DNA from 4 places in the Bacillus sp. EB106-07-01-XG149 genome. Region 2 is predicted to be linked to each of the others. Evidence: predicted binding sites of a transcription regulator. Region 2 holds the regulator's gene; each other region holds the start of a gene.

Region 1 (4,204 bases), on a different contig from region 2:
GTGCTGCGCGAAATGAGCATATGCGCAACGGTTAAATAGTTCCATACGAGATACGCTTCCTTTTATTTTATCTCCGTATAAATCTCTACTTACAACTGTACTTAGCTTTTGCGCACGATTTCGGTAGAATAAACTTGATAATACGCGGCTACTTTTTTGTTTCCATTCATCTGAAGTTACGTAGAAGTTATATACATCCCACCAAAAATCTAAATTCCCTTCAAATCCATATCGCTTCCACGTTTGAAGTTGCTGCATAACATATGACAACGTTACTTCTGGCGTTGCTACATATGAAATTTGTTCCGAACGTGATAAATCATTTACGTCATTTGTAATAAATGTATCTTTCACATCAGGGAACATTCTTTTTACTTTCTTAATAAAGCTAGACGCAAGTAACGTCTTCCCTTCTTCATCTGCAAGCGGGCATGAAATATATAATTTCTCAGTTGCTCTCGTTACCATTTGATACATAACGAACTGTTCTTCTAATAAGGTTTGTCTCGTCGTTGGTGCTAATTCGATACCTGCAACGCTAAGAACATCTCTTTCTTCATCAGAAAGCATCCCTTCATCCATCGGTGCTGCTGGAATAACTCCTTCATTCACGCCAATGACAAATGTTGCTTTCACATTTGATAATCTTGAACGATCAATATTAGCAATTAACACTTGGTCTAATGACGGCGGAATGTTTGCAAATTGAAGCGCCTCAAGACCTGTCGACATAACATCTGTGAACATAGAAAGTGACATTTTCTCTTCGCCAAGCATCTCAACGAATGTATCAAGAAGACTCATTACTTCTTCCCATACTTGCTCATGATCTGTCGCAAATAAGAAATCTCCGCTCTCTTCTGCACGAATACGTAATGCTTCTAGTTTTTTTGGAACGTCTAGCTCTTCTAAAAATAAATAAACAGCTTCGCACATTTGCATAACTGTTCCCGCTCGCTTCAGTCTTTTTTGCATACGAATAACAGGCGTTCTTACAACGTCGCGCAGTCGATTTATTCTCTCTTCCATTTCACGTTCACTGTCTGTAATCATCTCGTCCGTATCGTCAAGAGAACGATAGCGGCGATACATCCACGGATCCTCAGAAGTCCATCTCTTCCCTTGTACACCGTACGCTAAACAGTAGTTTTCAAACTCATCCATCTCTTCGCGCATCGTTTCTTTTCTTACGTCTAGTGGATATAAAAGCTCTGTTTTCACGCAGCGGAACACTGCATCATAACGCCAATTTCCGCTAATAATCTCGAGTGCAGAACGAATGCATTCTACTAGCGGATGATGTGACATCGGGCGTTTTTCATCGATGAAGTGCGGGATATTATAATCTGTAAATAGCGTTCGCATCACATCGTAATAACTTTCTCCGTTACGAAGAAGGACTGCAATATCTCGGTAACGATAGTCTTCATCCGCCACAAGTCTACGAATTTCACGCGCAACACCTTCTACTTCAGCTCGTAAATTCGCTGCTGTACTAATCGTTACACTTGCTTCTCCGTGAAACTTTTCATTTGGACGTGCTTCGTAATGAGTTTCTAAATGCGCTAATGCTTGCGAATGAAAGCGCGGTTGTTCCATAAGTGGAATTGTTTTTTCAATTTCTATCTTCTCTTCACGCGCCACTTGCTTTATTTTTTCATACGTTAACGTCGTTTCATAAAATAAATCTAGTTCATTTACTGGCTGCGCTAACGTTTTTTCATCTATCGTTAACGTGATCGTAACTCTCGCGCCGCAAATCATAAGCTGTCTTAAAATTTCTAGTTCTTGCGGTGAGAACGAATGAAATCCATCTATATAAATTTCAGCCCCATTTACATATTCAGACTGTGGAAGCTTTTCGACTAACAATTGTAGGTAGTCTTCTGAATCCAAATATTTTCCGATTAAAGCACGTTCAAAATCATCATATAATAGTTGTAAATCATACACTTTATTCGCTAATAGCTTTTGTTCTGCACTGCTACTATGTGCGTCTAATTGTTGCCACATTTCATATACGTTAGATGGCGTCACATTGTAACGTTTAAACTCCGCAATCATACTACCAAGATGTTCAAAGAAACCGTTTTGCTCCGCTGCTTTTTGGAACACCGATAATCCCTCTTTACGAGACTCAACAATTTTACGAAGCAACATATGTACGCCCGCTTCATCAATGTGAAGACGACTCGCTCCGCCGACTTCTTGCAGCACCTTCCACGCTAATCGTGAAAAACTAAAAACTTGTGCCCGAATAGAACCTCTTACATCCTCACTCCCGATTAACGCCTGCTGCGTTTGGAATGTCATCTGTTCTGGCACAAGATATAATATTGTCTTCCCTCTTGGGCGTTGCTTTAACTCTTCCTGCACTTCGTGTAAACAAAGTGTACTTTTTCCACTTCCCGCTCTACCAATCACAAATCGAAGTGACATGTAACCCCACCTTTCACTTACATAACGAACGTTAGTTTGCTACTATAATTGTATTATAGTACACGAAAAAAGACAAACAGAGTAGTTTGTCTTTTTCTATACTTCTACCTATTATATCAACCTTTTGAAAAATTCGTTTGCACCTCTTGAATTGGCCAATATCGTAAATCAACTTTACCGACAACTGTATCAGCTTTTACAAATCCAAAGTGTCTACTATCCCAGCTCCCGAGGCGATTATCACCTACTACAAAAATATATCCAGGCGGCACCGAATTTTCTTTCGTTAACTCTTCTAGTTTAAAATCACCCGTTAGTTGTCGTCCATTTATCTCTTTCTTATATGTCTCTAAATAAGGTTCATCCACGAATTGTCCATTTATATACAGTTTATCATGCTTATATTCAATTTGATCCCCAGGTAGACCGATAATTCGTTTTACGTAGTCCTCTTTTTTATTCGCATGAAACACAACAACATCAAACCTGTTCAAGTCCCCTACTTGATAACTCACCTTATTTACAACGAGCATATTGCCATCTTGCAATGTCGGCATCATTGACTTCCCCTCTACAACGTACGTTGAAAAGAAAAACGTTCGAAAAAATACAGCTAATAATACACCAATTAAAATTGTTCGTATCCACTCTATGCCTTCTTTTTTCAAAGTTTTCTTCATCAGCTTCTCCCCTTATCCTTTAATAATGAAGCCTGCATTTATAAAGTGAAACTGAATCGGCGGGAGTTTTGTTCATCCCCACTCCTTATCAGCCACACCAATCTAGCATTTACGAGCAACAAGGCTCTCACCTATCCAACCGAATTTTGAGGTGGGAGTTTTACTGCCCTCAAATAGCTGAATAAAGAAGACTATTCTTAATGTAGTTCTAACTTTACTTCGATTTTCTTACCGACATACCATAAAATAAAAATACCAATTGCTACAATGACTGATTTCACCGGATTATGAATAAATGACATTAAATCATGACCGATATACGTTAAAATAAAAATCATCACAAGCTTTCCGAACGCGAGCGCAAGTCCAAACTGCTTTACACTAATGCGAGATAAACCAGCGACAACATTTATAAGCGCAGACGGTGTAAACGGAAAACAAAATATGACGAAAATTGGCGCAAAGCCTTTCCTTTCAATCCACCCCATTGCCTTTCGTACTCTCTCATGCTTATTTACAAAAGAAAAGAAACGACTTCGACCAAAATGGCGGATAATGAAAAAGACAAGTAAGGCGCCCATTACTGATCCAAGCCAAGAATAAAGAAAACCGAGCCAAAATCCAAATGCAACAGCATTCGCCAGTACAAATACGATGAGTGGCAATGCCGGAATCAGCGCTTCTATCATCGGTAAACCAATACCAAGAAGTGGTCCGAACGCTTTATAGCTTTCAACAATATGATCCATATTTTCTGGTGAAAAATACTCTTTGATTGTCTGAAAATCCATTCTACACTTTACCCCTTTACTCTAAGTACTACCTCTACTGTATCATTGCTTATATGAAAGAGGAAATGGTAGATACGACATATGGAGATGTAATTATTAAGTTTCCATACCTTCCATGAGAATTCCTTCATTATTACGCTATGATAATCTATCAATATTCGACAAGACGTTTTGCGATTTTGGAAATGATCCTTTTGTTTTAGTGGTAAATTCCTTGTTAACTGAAACTATATCGGCGATTTTCTGAATATATCGATTGTAACTCGCATTTTATCAGCGATTTTTCAAATATAT
Region 2 (4,204 bases):
GAAGCGAAAGAGATTGAGTGGGACATCTTCCGCACGCAAGTTCACCAATGGGAACGCGATCAATATATGTCTCTATACTAAGAGAGAAAAAAGCCTTGATACTACGGTATCAGGGCTTTTTTTATTTGTGGGCAAATATAAAGGCTTGTGAAATGAATTAGATGGGTGCCCGCAAAATGCCCGAAAAAAGTCATGTGGATTATTTAAAATGCGTGCTAGCTATGAATGAAAATGTGGAAGTTGAAATATGGTGTGGATGTATTTAATTCGAAAATTAAGTATTGAAAAATATAGTACCTTGCAATGAATAATACTAAGTGTTATATTATGGATATAATAGGTACCGTGTATTGAATAGTACTGAAATGAGAAAGGGGGATTGACCTTGAACGTTCAGTTTAAAAAAGGCGTGTTAGAACTTTGTGTTTTAGCACTTGTGAAACGTAAAGATTGTTACGGCTATGAACTTGTTCAGCAAATCTCAAATAAATTTTTAATATCGGAAGGGTCAGTGTATCCTTTATTACGTCGTTTAACGAAAGAAGGATATTTTCAAACGTATTTAAAAGAATCTACAGAGGGGCCACCTCGTAAATATTATCAACTAACGGAGCAAGGGGAGACGCAACTGAATTTGTTAGTAACGGAGTGGCGTGATTTTGCAAAAGGCGTACAAGAAATTATTGAAGGGGTGGAATGGGATGAGTAAAGAACAGTTCCTTAAAGAATTATCAAGTCATCTTAGAAAGTTACCGGAAGAAGAGGGGAAAGATATTTTATTTGATTATGAAGAGCATTTTCAGTTTGGGAAAGAAGAGGGGAAAACTGAATCGGAAATAATAAAAGGCCTTGGTTCTCCGAAAGTAATTGCGAAAGACTTACTTGCTTTGTATCGCTTTGATGAAATGAAAAAGGACCCATCTACTTCGAATATAACAAGGGCTGTCATGGCTGCGATTGGACTTAGTTTGTTTAATTTCATTATTGTGTTAGGCCCGTTAGTTGCAATTATCGCTTTTATATTTTCTTTTTGGGTCGGTGGGATTGCTAGTGTAGTGACACCATTTTTGGTTATTGCAAAAGTATTTATGGGTACTTTTATATGGTTGGATGTATTCGTTAGTATAACGTTTGTTGGAGTAGGTTTGTTGTTATGTATTATCGCTTATTATAGTACGAAGTGGTTTAAAAAGTTATGCGTACGTTATGTAATATGGAACTTCAAAATGATAAAAGGGGAGTAGATGATGAAGAAAATATTGTTAGTAGCTATCGCTTGTATCATTATTGGAGTAATAGGGATTTCACAAACATATGAAAAAGCAGTGCAAACTGCAGAAAAAGGAAACAAAGAAGACGTTATTAAAAACGAAACATTAAAAAATATACAAGTTAAGTTAGACGCTGGGGATATTGTTGTCCAAAAATCTCCCGACTCTTCTTTTTATGTAAAGCACACAGGAGATGCACGTAAACAAGAGATTCGTATTGCCGAAGATGGTGATACATTAAAAATTATTGGGGAAAGAGAAAAAGGTGCTTCATTTGATTTTTCCTTTTACAATTTCAAGTTTCAAACGTCTACATTGACTATATTTGTACCAGAACGTTCTTACCAAGAGATAAAAATAAATTCATCAACTGGACAAATAGAAGTAAGTGATGTGAAAAGTGATCGTGTAAGTGTTGGGACACTCGCTGGAGAAGTAGATTTGAAACATGTCACAGCTAAGAGTGTGGAGGGTTCTACAAAAGCTGGTGAGGTGAATTTAAAAAAGGTAATAGGGAAAGTAACAGCGAAAACGGCTAGCGGGGATGTATATGTTGTGGATCATGATCCGAAGTATGATGTAGAGGCAAGTTCAACTGCTGGGGATGTAGATATTACTTTATTAGAAAAACCACAAGATGCAGTTATAACTGGGCAAAGCGCTGCTGGCGACGTGATGATTTTTAATGAAGAAAATAAAAATATAACAATTGGCAATGGTAGTAAAAAGATTAGCGGTAAAACAGCTGCTGGCGATGTGACGATTGAAACTCGTTCATAAGAAATAAAATGTATGAAAATCTATCAAAATACAAAAAAAGAAGATAATTACCGTATATAGATAAGGTAATTATCTTCTTTTATTATTCTTAATGTAAATCACGATATACGCCAATTACTTTTCCAATAACTGACACTTGTTTTAAAATGATAGGTTCTAATGAAGAGTTTTCCGGTTGTAGACGGAAATGGTCTTTTTCTTTATAGAAACGTTTAACAGTTGCTTCGTTATCTTCTGTTAAAGCGACTACAATTTCACCGTTGTATGCAGACTGTTGTTGGCGAACAACAACTAAATCCCCATCGAAAATACCAGCTTCAATCATACTATCTCCGGAAATACGTAACATAAATACTTGGTCTGCTCCAGCAACAATGCTAGCTGGAAGTGGGAAGTGATCTTCTACACTTTCAACTGCTGTAATCGGTAATCCAGCAGTAACTTTTCCGACAATTGGAACTTGAATAACAGATTGTGTTTCTGTATCCATTCGGTTGTCACCTAAAATTTCAATTGCTCGTGGTTTTGTTGGATCGCGTCGAATATATCCTTTTTCTTCTAGTCGTGATAAATGTCCGTGCACTGTAGAACTAGAAGCGAGGCCGACTGCTTGACCGATTTCACGTACGGAAGGTGGATATCCTTTTTCTTGTACTTTTAGCTTAATAAAGTCGAGAATGTCTTGCTGGCGTTTCGTTAACTTTTCCATGTTTTCTAACACCTCGTTTTCTTTCATTTTTCTTATTAATAAGTATAACATGCGAAAAAACATTCTACAAACATAAGTTCGAACGAAAGACGAATTTATGATACACTAATAAGGAAAATATAGTGAGAAAGAAGGGTTCAAAATGAATGCAATTATTTATGCACGTGTGAGCACAACAAAAGAAGAACAGGAAACATCATTATTGCGTCAAAAAGATGAATTATTGCATTTAGCTGAGCGCTATCAAATGAATGTTGTAAAGGTGATTGAGGAGCAGGCTAGTGGTTATACAATTGAACGTGATGGCATATTAGAAGTGCTAGATACAATTCGCGATGAACAAGTTGATGTACTTCTCATACAAGATGAAACGCGCCTTGGTAGAGGGAATGCAAAGATTGCATTAATGCACTGTTTACATAAAGAGGGAATAAAAGTATATACGCATAGGCATAATGGAGAATTAGAACTCTCTGACTCTGATTCGATGGTGCTAGATATAATTGGGATTGTTGAAGAGTATCAAAGAAAGATCCACAATTTAAAAATTAAACGTGGCATGCAAAGAGCGGTAGAGAAAGGATTTCGTCCAGAGAATAATTTGAAAAATCGTCATTTAAGTATAGGACGTGAGAAAAAAGAAGTGCCAATTGAGGAAATTGTACGTTTACGCCGGAATGAATTAACTTTTGAAGAAATTGCAGCAACACTTCGTGGTTTTGGTCATGATGTTTCAAAAGCAACTGTACATCGAAGATATGTAGAATATACAAAGCAATTGCTTGATAAAGAGGACTAACTATTGTATGATAATAATCAGTTTTGAGTAAAAGGGGGATTCGAGATGCAAAGTCACGAACTCATTGAACGCATTAACTTCTTAGCGAAAAAAGCAAAAGCTGAAGGTTTAACTGAAGAAGAACAACGTGAGCGCCAATCGCTACGTGAACAATATTTAAAAGGATTTCGTCAAAATATGTTAAACGAACTTAAAGGAATTAAAGTTGTTAACGAAGAAGGTACTGATGTTACACCGGCGAAATTAAAAGCTTTAAAAAAGCAAGATAATGCAAAATTAAACTAAAAGATGGGCGAAGCCCATCTTTTTTATTTATTATATCCGTTATTTAATAACTTTCCAGTTGTTATTGACTGTTGCTTCTATCTTTTTGTGCTTCAATATATAGTTAGCGATAAGTTCAGACATATCTGTTGGTATGTCTTTTATTACGGGCTTATTTTGAAACATAAAGAAGTTCCCTCCGCCGCTTGCGCGATAATTATTCATAACGACGTCATATTCTTCGTTCATATGAAGTGGAGCGCCTTTATACTGTAAGGATTCTGCTCTCTCGCCAATTGGTTTGGAAATGTTTAATACGTACGAAATTCCTTCCCACATATCGTAATTATAGTGTTGCGGCTTTGGTTCTATGTAGGCAGG
Region 3 (4,204 bases), on a different contig from region 2:
GCTATGTACTAACATAATCATCGCATTACAAAAATTAGGATTAAAATTTGGTACAGCATCAATAATATGTAGCGTTCTGTTTGCCTTGTGGCATATTCCTGCTTATGGTTTCGTGCCAATGCAATTATTGATAACTATAGTCCCTGTTAGGTTATTACTGAATTATATATGGAAAAATTCAAAGAGTGTTTGGGTAAGTTGGATTTGCCACCTTGCTTTCGACATTATTGGATTTTTACCAATGCTTTTTAAATAAAAAATTACATTGTACTTATAAGTAACAAACAATAACATAAAAACAAAAAGAACCTTAGGGTTCTTTTTTACTTAACAGAAAATATTACTTAGAATATAGATGAAATACCCATTCATTTCAGGGACAGATACATGAGAAATATATATATTTTTACACCTATAAAAGGATTCTTCAATGTTTGACACAAACTATATTGACTTCGAAAATTTTCAAATAGGCATTCAAAATATGAATTCGTATTTTGAATGCCTATTTAGTAGTGATCATTCTTATTTTTTAGGTTCTTTAAGTTTTAATATATTAGTCGGAAGTACGTGTTTTATAACTTGAAAACCCATGGTACTTACACTTTATATTATGAACTTCTTTTGTAACTTTGGGTTTTGCATAAAAATAGAAATAACACTTGAAGTAAATGAGCATTTCTTTGTAAATAGTACAAAAATACATCAGCTAAAAAGTTCTAATCAATTTCAATTACATCACCAAACTTAAAAATCTTCTTATTACAAAAAGCATCCGTGCAAGTAATCAACCCATTCAAGGGATTTATATCAACTACAGTTATGTAATTTTTATATAAGTATCCACCTCTATAATATGTAAGTAAAATCTCTTCCTCACCTAAATATGAGATTAACAGCTTGTTTTCAATCATTTCTTTTGCATCTTGCGTTAAGATGGGACGCGTGACTTTTGTTTGCCCCTGTATCATTTCTTTAATACAGGCGAACTGCTCTGGCATACTAGCAAACGGTTGCCACTTTACCATTCCTCTTCCTTTTGGCATATTAGCATTTCTCACGATTTGTGCCCTCCTAATAATGTGTTTCTATATCTTGCTGTTGCGACGCTTGTGTAAGAAATCCCACGTAAAATACTGTTCTTACCAAATCGTGTTCGAATTTCGTCCATAACCTTCGTTAATCTCATTTCTTTTTCTCTTTGTATAATGTTATCGAAAAGCGAAATTTGCTCTTCTCCTTCCCGTATTAAATTTGTTAAGGAAAGACTTATCGACCGAATCGGCTCTCCTGTATGCCGTTCGTATAAAAAATATATACAAACGTTGTAAATGTCCATCGTTAAATTTGTTGCTCTGTTTAACGTATGTGCTTTTTTTATTCCTCCCCCATATTCCCTACTATATCCAACTGAAAAATGAATCGTTTGCGCGTATTTCTTTTCTCTTCTCAATCTGTAACAAACTTCTTCTACATGCTCTAACAAAATAACGATGAATTCTTCTATTGAATAATCACGAAATAATATTTGGCTTTTCGCTATAGACTTTGTTGCTGGAACATATTTCTCTGCTATTCTGCTAAAATCAATCCCGTTACTATGTAAATGTAATTCTTCTCCTATTACACCAAATGATTGCTTTAAATACTTCAACGGGTACTGCGCTAAATCCCCAATCGTATGTATACCTTTTCGATTCAATTTCATTTCCGTTTTATACGATATACCCCAAAATTTACTGAGCGGTCTAATACTCCATAACTTCTCGGGTATATCGTCATATGTCCACTGCGCTATTCCATCTCTATTCTTTTTCGCTTCTACATCCATCGCTACTTTACTCAATAATAAATTTGGCCCAATACCAATCGTACTTTCGATCCGTGTACGTTCATATATTTCTCGCTTGAACTTTAATGCAAACTCACACGGATTACTCGCAAACAAATGAATACTTGCAGTCATATCCATGAAAAACTCATCGATACTATATTGATGAAAATCTTCCGGTGCAACATACTGTAAAGCTAAACCGGTTATGTAAGTTGAACATTTCATATACGTATGCATAATTGGATTCACAATAATAATATCTGGCCGCTTCGGTATTTCGTACAACCGTGCCATTTTCTTAATTCCTAATGCTTTTAGTGGCGGTGTTGCTGCTAATACGATTGATCCACTGCGGTTTATATCTCCTACTACAGCTAATTTTGTATATCGTGGATCAAGTCCTTTTTTTATACATGATACGCTTGCATAAAAGCTACGAAGATCTACACAAAGAATAATACGATTCGGTAAAAGAGAATAATCATACAAGGTTATCACCCTCCAATGAAAGAACGTTTGTTCTCATTATACACGAACTTATGTTCTTTTTGAAGGTATTTTTATGAAAATTTTGGTTAAAATAACCGCTATATCTGTGCGCTATCAATTAAGGCAAGAAAAACTATGTATACAAAACCGCTAGAATTCCAAATAACTCATAAGCATAAAACTACCAAAACAAACCAATTAAACCCTTATTATCAAAACATAATTTATATAAATTCCTTTGTTTCTTATATGTGTGAAGATAATAAAATACTATTCCCAAAACAAAAAAAGCAAAGATTTTTAATTTACTTCAGCTTTCTTGTCTCTAATACATATATTCTTCTAAATTTGATTTTTTCTTGTATATTTTTTCAGCAAAATCTCCTACATAGCGCATGTACCAAGATTCATCCGCATAACTAGTTACATTCTCCTTTTTTCTATCGTTAATAGCTTCACAATAAAAGCTGTTAAACAGCAAAAGTACGAAGTCTTAAATTAGACTTCGCACTTTATACAAATTTTACAATTACTTACAATACCCATACAAATACAATAGTATATACACAATAATCACTCATTATATCTGTTGCTCTTTTAATCGGCCAATGTATAAACCAATCCTTTTACTTACCCATCTCTCATGATTGGTTTGATTGTTTCTACATACTTAATCCCCTCTATACTAATTACAAATAACAAAATTTATCCGTTTTTCCTTTTTGCCTACTTGCTAAATTCAGCAAGTAAAATGTTTTTAAAAAATTCCGGATTATTAATGTTTAAACTGTTCGAATTGATAGCAAATGTATGTTTGCCTCCAATTGTTCCACCAGCAAAAGTGGAAAACCCTAGAACGCCACCTCTGTGTCCCCATACCGAGACACCGTTTGGAAGCTTAGTTTCAAAGATTCCAAGACCATATCCGGTTCCTTCTCTTTCTGTAGGAACTGTAGTAAGCATTTGTTTTAATTGCTGTTCCTTCAGTAATTTGCCACTGAGTAAGTAAGAGAAGAATTTGTTTAAGTCGTCAGCAGTAGAAATCATATCTCCATCCGAGCTACCTGGGTTAATATAAGTAACGTCTTTTAGCTCACTTGCTCCGTCTAGTTGGATATAGCCACGGGCATGCTTGGTGCCTGGAATAACGCTTGAATTGCCGGGTAAGAATGTATTTGACAAATCAAGCGGTTCAATAATCCGATTTTCAACCTCTTCCGCATAGCTGTTTCCAGTTACTTTTTCAATAAGGATCCCCAGTACTACGTATCCTGTGTTTGAATAAGACCAACCCTTTCCTGGGGCAAAGTCTGGGGGAAGAGAAATCCCCATCTTTACGAATTCTTCAGCCGTATACGATTTTTTTGTATCCATAATATCAAAGTCTTTTGAATTTATATAGTCAGCAATACCACTTGTATGATTCAATATCTGCCGGATAGTAATCTGGTTACCATCATATCCGTTTCCTTGAATGACACCAGGCATCCATTTTTCAATGGAGTCGTCTAGATTTAAGCGGTTCTCTCCAGCTAATTGAAGTAGAACTGTTGCAATGAACGTTTTCGTTACACTGCCAATACGAAAGCGAAAATCTGCTTTCATTGGTTTCTTAGTTCTCAGATCTGCTACCCCAGCGGTATAACTCCAAGTTTTACCCCCCTTAGAAATTTGAGCGAGTATTCCCGGGTATCCTAGTTGCAGTGTATCCCGCATTGCTTTCTTAACGGAAGTACGATCGCTTTGAGTACTTGTTTGTAACGAACTAGATACATTTTGCGTGGGCTCTGCTTTTACAATTGAGGCTGGTGTTATGTATAACAGGGAACTTCCAGCTATTAAAAGTGCTAGACTTGCACATGTAATTTTACTGCGTGTTTT
Region 4 (4,204 bases), on a different contig from region 2:
AAAAGGTGAGCTTAACTTAAAGGGTTCTCTTGAGAAACAACTTCGGTTTGTACAGGAAGAACAAAAGAAATTTAATCGAATGGAGCGTGTTTTACAAGCTGTTGTTTATTCGGTAGATGTGGAGGGAGAACTTGATTGGAAAGTTATGTTTGAACTGATTCAGCTTTCGAAACAGTCGTCTCGTATACGTGAAATATTTCAAAATGAAGTATTTTCAAAGGAAGAACAAAAATTGCTTCATAACTTGCCAAATATGAGTGAAGAAGATCCGAATGTTTTAGAATGGGTAGATTTATTAAAGCAATTACGTACTTTTATGAAAGACGGCAAAGAAGCCGCGAGTGATGAGGTACAAGGGGCAACGAAGAGGTTAATGCAGAAGTGTTTAGAAATGGCCAATGGTGACGAAGTGTTTTTAGATAAGTTATGGGAAGTTAGAAAATCGAAGGAAGATTCACAGAAAATGAGCATGTATCCAATTGAAGAAGAATTTTTATTATATATGGATGAAGCTTTTCGTATATATGATGAAAAGGAGAGGGATAAATGAGTATACTCGCAGAATATCGTTGGTACTTTTTAATTGGGGCAGAGATTGTATTTTGGTTATCGGCTATCGGTTTCTTTTTACTTCGTTACGGATTCCGTTTGAAAAAGGCAAGTTTTATTATGGGGATTGTACTCCTCGTAAATGAAGTGTTTATTTTAACTTTAGGGGTAGTGGACTATTATCAAACAGGAAAGTTCTCTAATTTTCAAATCATTACTGTAATTATTTTATTGTATGCAGTTTTCTACGGGAAAAAGGATTTGAAGAAGCTTGATATATTTGCGCAAAAGCTAGTTGCGAAATGGCGGAATGAACCAGCGCCTATTATCGAAGAACAGGTAGAATTAACAGGTATGGCCTATGCGAAGCAGGAAATAAAAAATTGGGTATTGCATCTTGTTTTATTCGTTGTTGTGCATATTTTCTTTTTCTTTCTGTACGGTTTTGTCCCGTTTGAACAATGGCATAATTGGTTAGAGACGGGGATTGTTTTAAATGAACCAGCTAGTCGCGTTAGTCAAGTTTGGGCGATTATATTTTTAGTGGATACAGTTATTTCATTTTCATATGTGATCTTTCCGAAGAAAGAGAAAGGAAAAGAGAAGCTATTTTCGTAGAGGAAAGTAGCTTTTTCTAGTATACCAATAGTTTGTATAGGAGAGGATAACAATAGGAAAAACAGGTTTTATATGCTTATCTCTCTTTAGTTTAGTAGCATGCTCACAACCTAACATTACAATTGATAAGAAGAATGATGTTGTTGTAAAGGGAACAGAAATTTCTAATCTAGATAAATTTGAAAAGTTCGTTTTGAATGTGGAACAAGGGGAAGTTTATAAAATAAGAATTGTACATTATACACATGAAGGTGATCCGGTTTTTCAAACGTTAGAGTATAGTGGGACAGATATAATTCATATATTAGATAATAGGCAAGATCGGTTTGCTGGTAATCATACAGATATAGATGAAGATAGCTGTAAAAGGATTGTTAAAGAGCAGCGTGAATTACAAACGGCTTATAGGTTAATAGACTGTGTGAATGAAAATGGGCGCAATGGATATGATTTATTATATGTACCTAAAAAATAGAGTTAGTAGAGGAAGGAAGTTTTGGCTCCTTCCTTTTTCTATGTATATATTGTCGAAATTTTTACCGAATATCTGTTCGTTTTCTTGGTTTTTTTATGAGCATTCGTGGTAAAATGGGAATACAGATTTTTTACGAGGAGGTCGGTTTTGTTTGGAACATCAATTTGAAATTATCTCAGCGTATTCCCCGCAAGGTGATCAGCCGGTAGCTATAGAGAAGCTTGTAGAGGGAATTAAGAGTGGAAAGAAAAAGCAAGTGTTGCTTGGAGCGACAGGAACGGGTAAGACATTTACGATTTCAAATGTCATTAAAGAGGTGCAGAAGCCAACACTTGTCATGGCTCATAATAAAACGTTAGCAGGACAGTTATATAGTGAGCTGAAAGATTTTTTTCCGAATAATGCAGTTGAATATTTTGTTAGTTATTACGATTATTATCAGCCAGAAGCGTATGTGCCGCAAACAGATACGTTTATTGAAAAAGATGCGCAGATTAATGATGAAATCGATAAATTGCGTCACTCAGCAACATCTGCACTATTTGAACGGGATGATGTGATTATTGTTGCGAGTGTTTCGTGTATATATGGTTTAGGTTCTCCAGAAGAATACCGCGAGTTAGTTGTTTCACTTAGAGTTGGTATGGAAAAGGACCGCAATCAATTGCTTCGTGAACTTGTTGATGTACAGTATGGACGTAATGACATTGATTTCAAGCGCGGTACATTCCGTGTGCGCGGAGATGTAGTTGAAATCTTCCCAGCATCACTTGATGAGCATTGTATTCGAATTGAATTTTTCGGCGATGAAATCGATCGTATTCGCGAAGTAAATGCGTTAACAGGTGAAGTATTAGCAGAACGTGATCATGTAGCAATCTTCCCAGCATCTCACTTCGTTACACGTGAGGAAAAAATGAAGGTCGCTATTGAAAATATCGAAAAAGAATTAGAAGAGCGTTTAAAGGAATTAAATGATAATGGCAAGTTGTTAGAAGCGCAGCGTATAGAGCAACGTACACGTTATGATTTAGAAATGATGCGTGAGATGGGCTTTTGTTCAGGGATTGAAAATTATTCCCGTCATTTAACACTTCGTCCGGCGGGTGCAACGCCATATACGTTAATAGACTATTTCCCGGAAGATTTCTTAATTGTTATGGATGAGTCACACGTATCAGTACCACAAGTAAGAGCGATGTATAACGGGGACCAAGCACGTAAGCAAGTACTTGTGGATCATGGGTTCCGTTTGCCATCAGCTTTAGATAATAGACCGCTTACGTTTGATGAGTTTGAAGGAAAAACGAATCAAGTTATTTACGTTTCGGCAACGCCAGGACCGTACGAGTTAGAGCAGGCACCGGAAGTAATAGAACAAATTATTCGTCCAACAGGGCTTTTAGATCCACCAATTGATATACGACCAATTGAAGGGCAAATTGATGATTTATTAGGAGAAATTCAAGATCGCATTGCCAAAAATGAACGTGTATTAATTACGACTTTAACGAAGAAAATGTCAGAGGATTTAACAGACTACTTAAAAGATGTAGGAATTAAAGTGAATTATCTCCACTCTGAAATTAAAACGTTAGAACGTATTGAAATTATCCGTGACCTTCGCCTTGGTAAGTTTGATGTACTGGTCGGTATCAACTTATTACGAGAAGGATTAGATATTCCAGAAGTATCACTTGTAGCTATTTTAGATGCTGATAAGGAAGGATTCTTGCGTTCAGAGCGTTCATTAATTCAAACAATCGGTCGTGCTGCACGTAATGAAAACGGCCGCGTTATTATGTACGCAGATCGTATAACAAGGTCAATGGGAATTGCGATTGAAGAAACGCAGCGCCGTCGTACTATACAAGAAGCTTACAATAAAGAGCATGGTATTACGCCGAAAACGATTCAAAAAGGCGTGCGTGATGTTATCCGTGCAACGACAGCTGCTGAAGAACCGGAAATGTATGAAGCGGCACCAGCTAAGAAGATGACGAAAAAAGAGCGTGAAAAGACAATTGCGAAGATGGAAGCAGAGATGAAAGAAGCAGCAAAAGCGTTAGATTTCGAGCGTGCAGCTGAATTAAGAGATTTACTATTAGAATTAAAAGCGGAAGGGTGAACAGAGTGAGCATAAGCAAGGATTTTATTGTCGTAAAAGGTGCTAGAGCACATAACTTAAAAAATATTGATGTAACCATTCCGAGAAATCAGCTTGTTGTTGTGACGGGATTGTCTGGTTCAGGGAAATCATCATTAGCGTTTGATACGATTTATGCAGAAGGGCAACGCAGATATGTAGAATCGTTATCTGCGTATGCGCGCCAGTTTTTAGGACAAATGGATAAACCTGACGTGGATACGATTGAAGGCTTATCTCCAGCGATTTCAATCGATCAAAAAACGACAAGTCGTAATCCACGTTCAACAGTTGGAACGGTCACGGAGATTTATGATTATTTACGTTTATTATTTGCGCGAATTGGTACGCCAATTTGTCCGAATCATGGTATTGAAATTACATCACAAACAGTAGAGCAGATGGTAGACCGTGTA

Evidence for each region. Region 2 encodes LexA, which represses DNA repair genes until DNA is damaged. Its sites were predicted from a motif close to CGAACATATGTTCG; they were not measured.
Region 1: addB (helicase-exonuclease AddAB subunit AddB) is a predicted target of LexA. The motif match lies at 2,465-2,478, and genes of this name have one in related genera.
Region 3: AC3WTA_RS23420 (Y-family DNA polymerase) is a predicted target of LexA. The motif match lies at 2,367-2,380, and genes of this name have one in related genera.
Region 4: uvrB (excinuclease ABC subunit B) is a predicted target of LexA. The motif match lies at 1,708-1,721, and genes of this name have one in related genera.

The regions. Positions count from the first base shown of each region.
Region 1 is NZ_JBYTDP010000003.1:209,136-213,339, reverse strand. It holds gene addB (helicase-exonuclease AddAB subunit AddB) at 1-2,439, opposite strand, end outside; gene lepB (signal peptidase I) at 2,556-3,119, opposite strand; gene AC3WTA_RS13345 (TVP38/TMEM64 family protein) at 3,317-3,910, opposite strand.
Region 2 is NZ_JBYTDP010000004.1:8,451-12,654, forward strand. It holds gene glnA (type I glutamate--ammonia ligase) at 1-81, shown strand, start outside; gene AC3WTA_RS17085 (PadR family transcriptional regulator) at 386-709, shown strand; gene AC3WTA_RS17090 (DUF1700 domain-containing protein) at 702-1,244, shown strand; gene AC3WTA_RS17095 (DUF4097 family beta strand repeat-containing protein) at 1,245-2,051, shown strand; gene lexA (transcriptional repressor LexA) at 2,140-2,760, opposite strand; gene AC3WTA_RS17105 (YneB family resolvase-like protein) at 2,903-3,559, shown strand; gene AC3WTA_RS17110 (DUF896 domain-containing protein) at 3,605-3,844, shown strand; gene AC3WTA_RS17115 (bifunctional metallophosphatase/5'-nucleotidase) at 3,884-4,204, opposite strand, start outside.
Region 3 is NZ_JBYTDP010000007.1:87,440-91,643, reverse strand. It holds gene AC3WTA_RS23430 (CPBP family intramembrane glutamic endopeptidase) at 1-256, shown strand, start outside; gene AC3WTA_RS23425 (YolD-like family protein) at 720-1,061, opposite strand; gene AC3WTA_RS23420 (Y-family DNA polymerase) at 1,058-2,323, opposite strand; gene AC3WTA_RS23415 (serine hydrolase domain-containing protein) at 3,050-4,204, opposite strand, start outside.
Region 4 is NZ_JBYTDP010000005.1:222,337-226,540, forward strand. It holds gene AC3WTA_RS20835 (MerR family transcriptional regulator) at 1-550, shown strand, start outside; gene AC3WTA_RS20840 (hypothetical protein) at 547-1,167, shown strand; gene AC3WTA_RS20845 (DUF4362 domain-containing protein) at 1,214-1,642, shown strand; gene uvrB (excinuclease ABC subunit B) at 1,794-3,770, shown strand; gene uvrA (excinuclease ABC subunit UvrA) at 3,782-4,204, shown strand, end outside.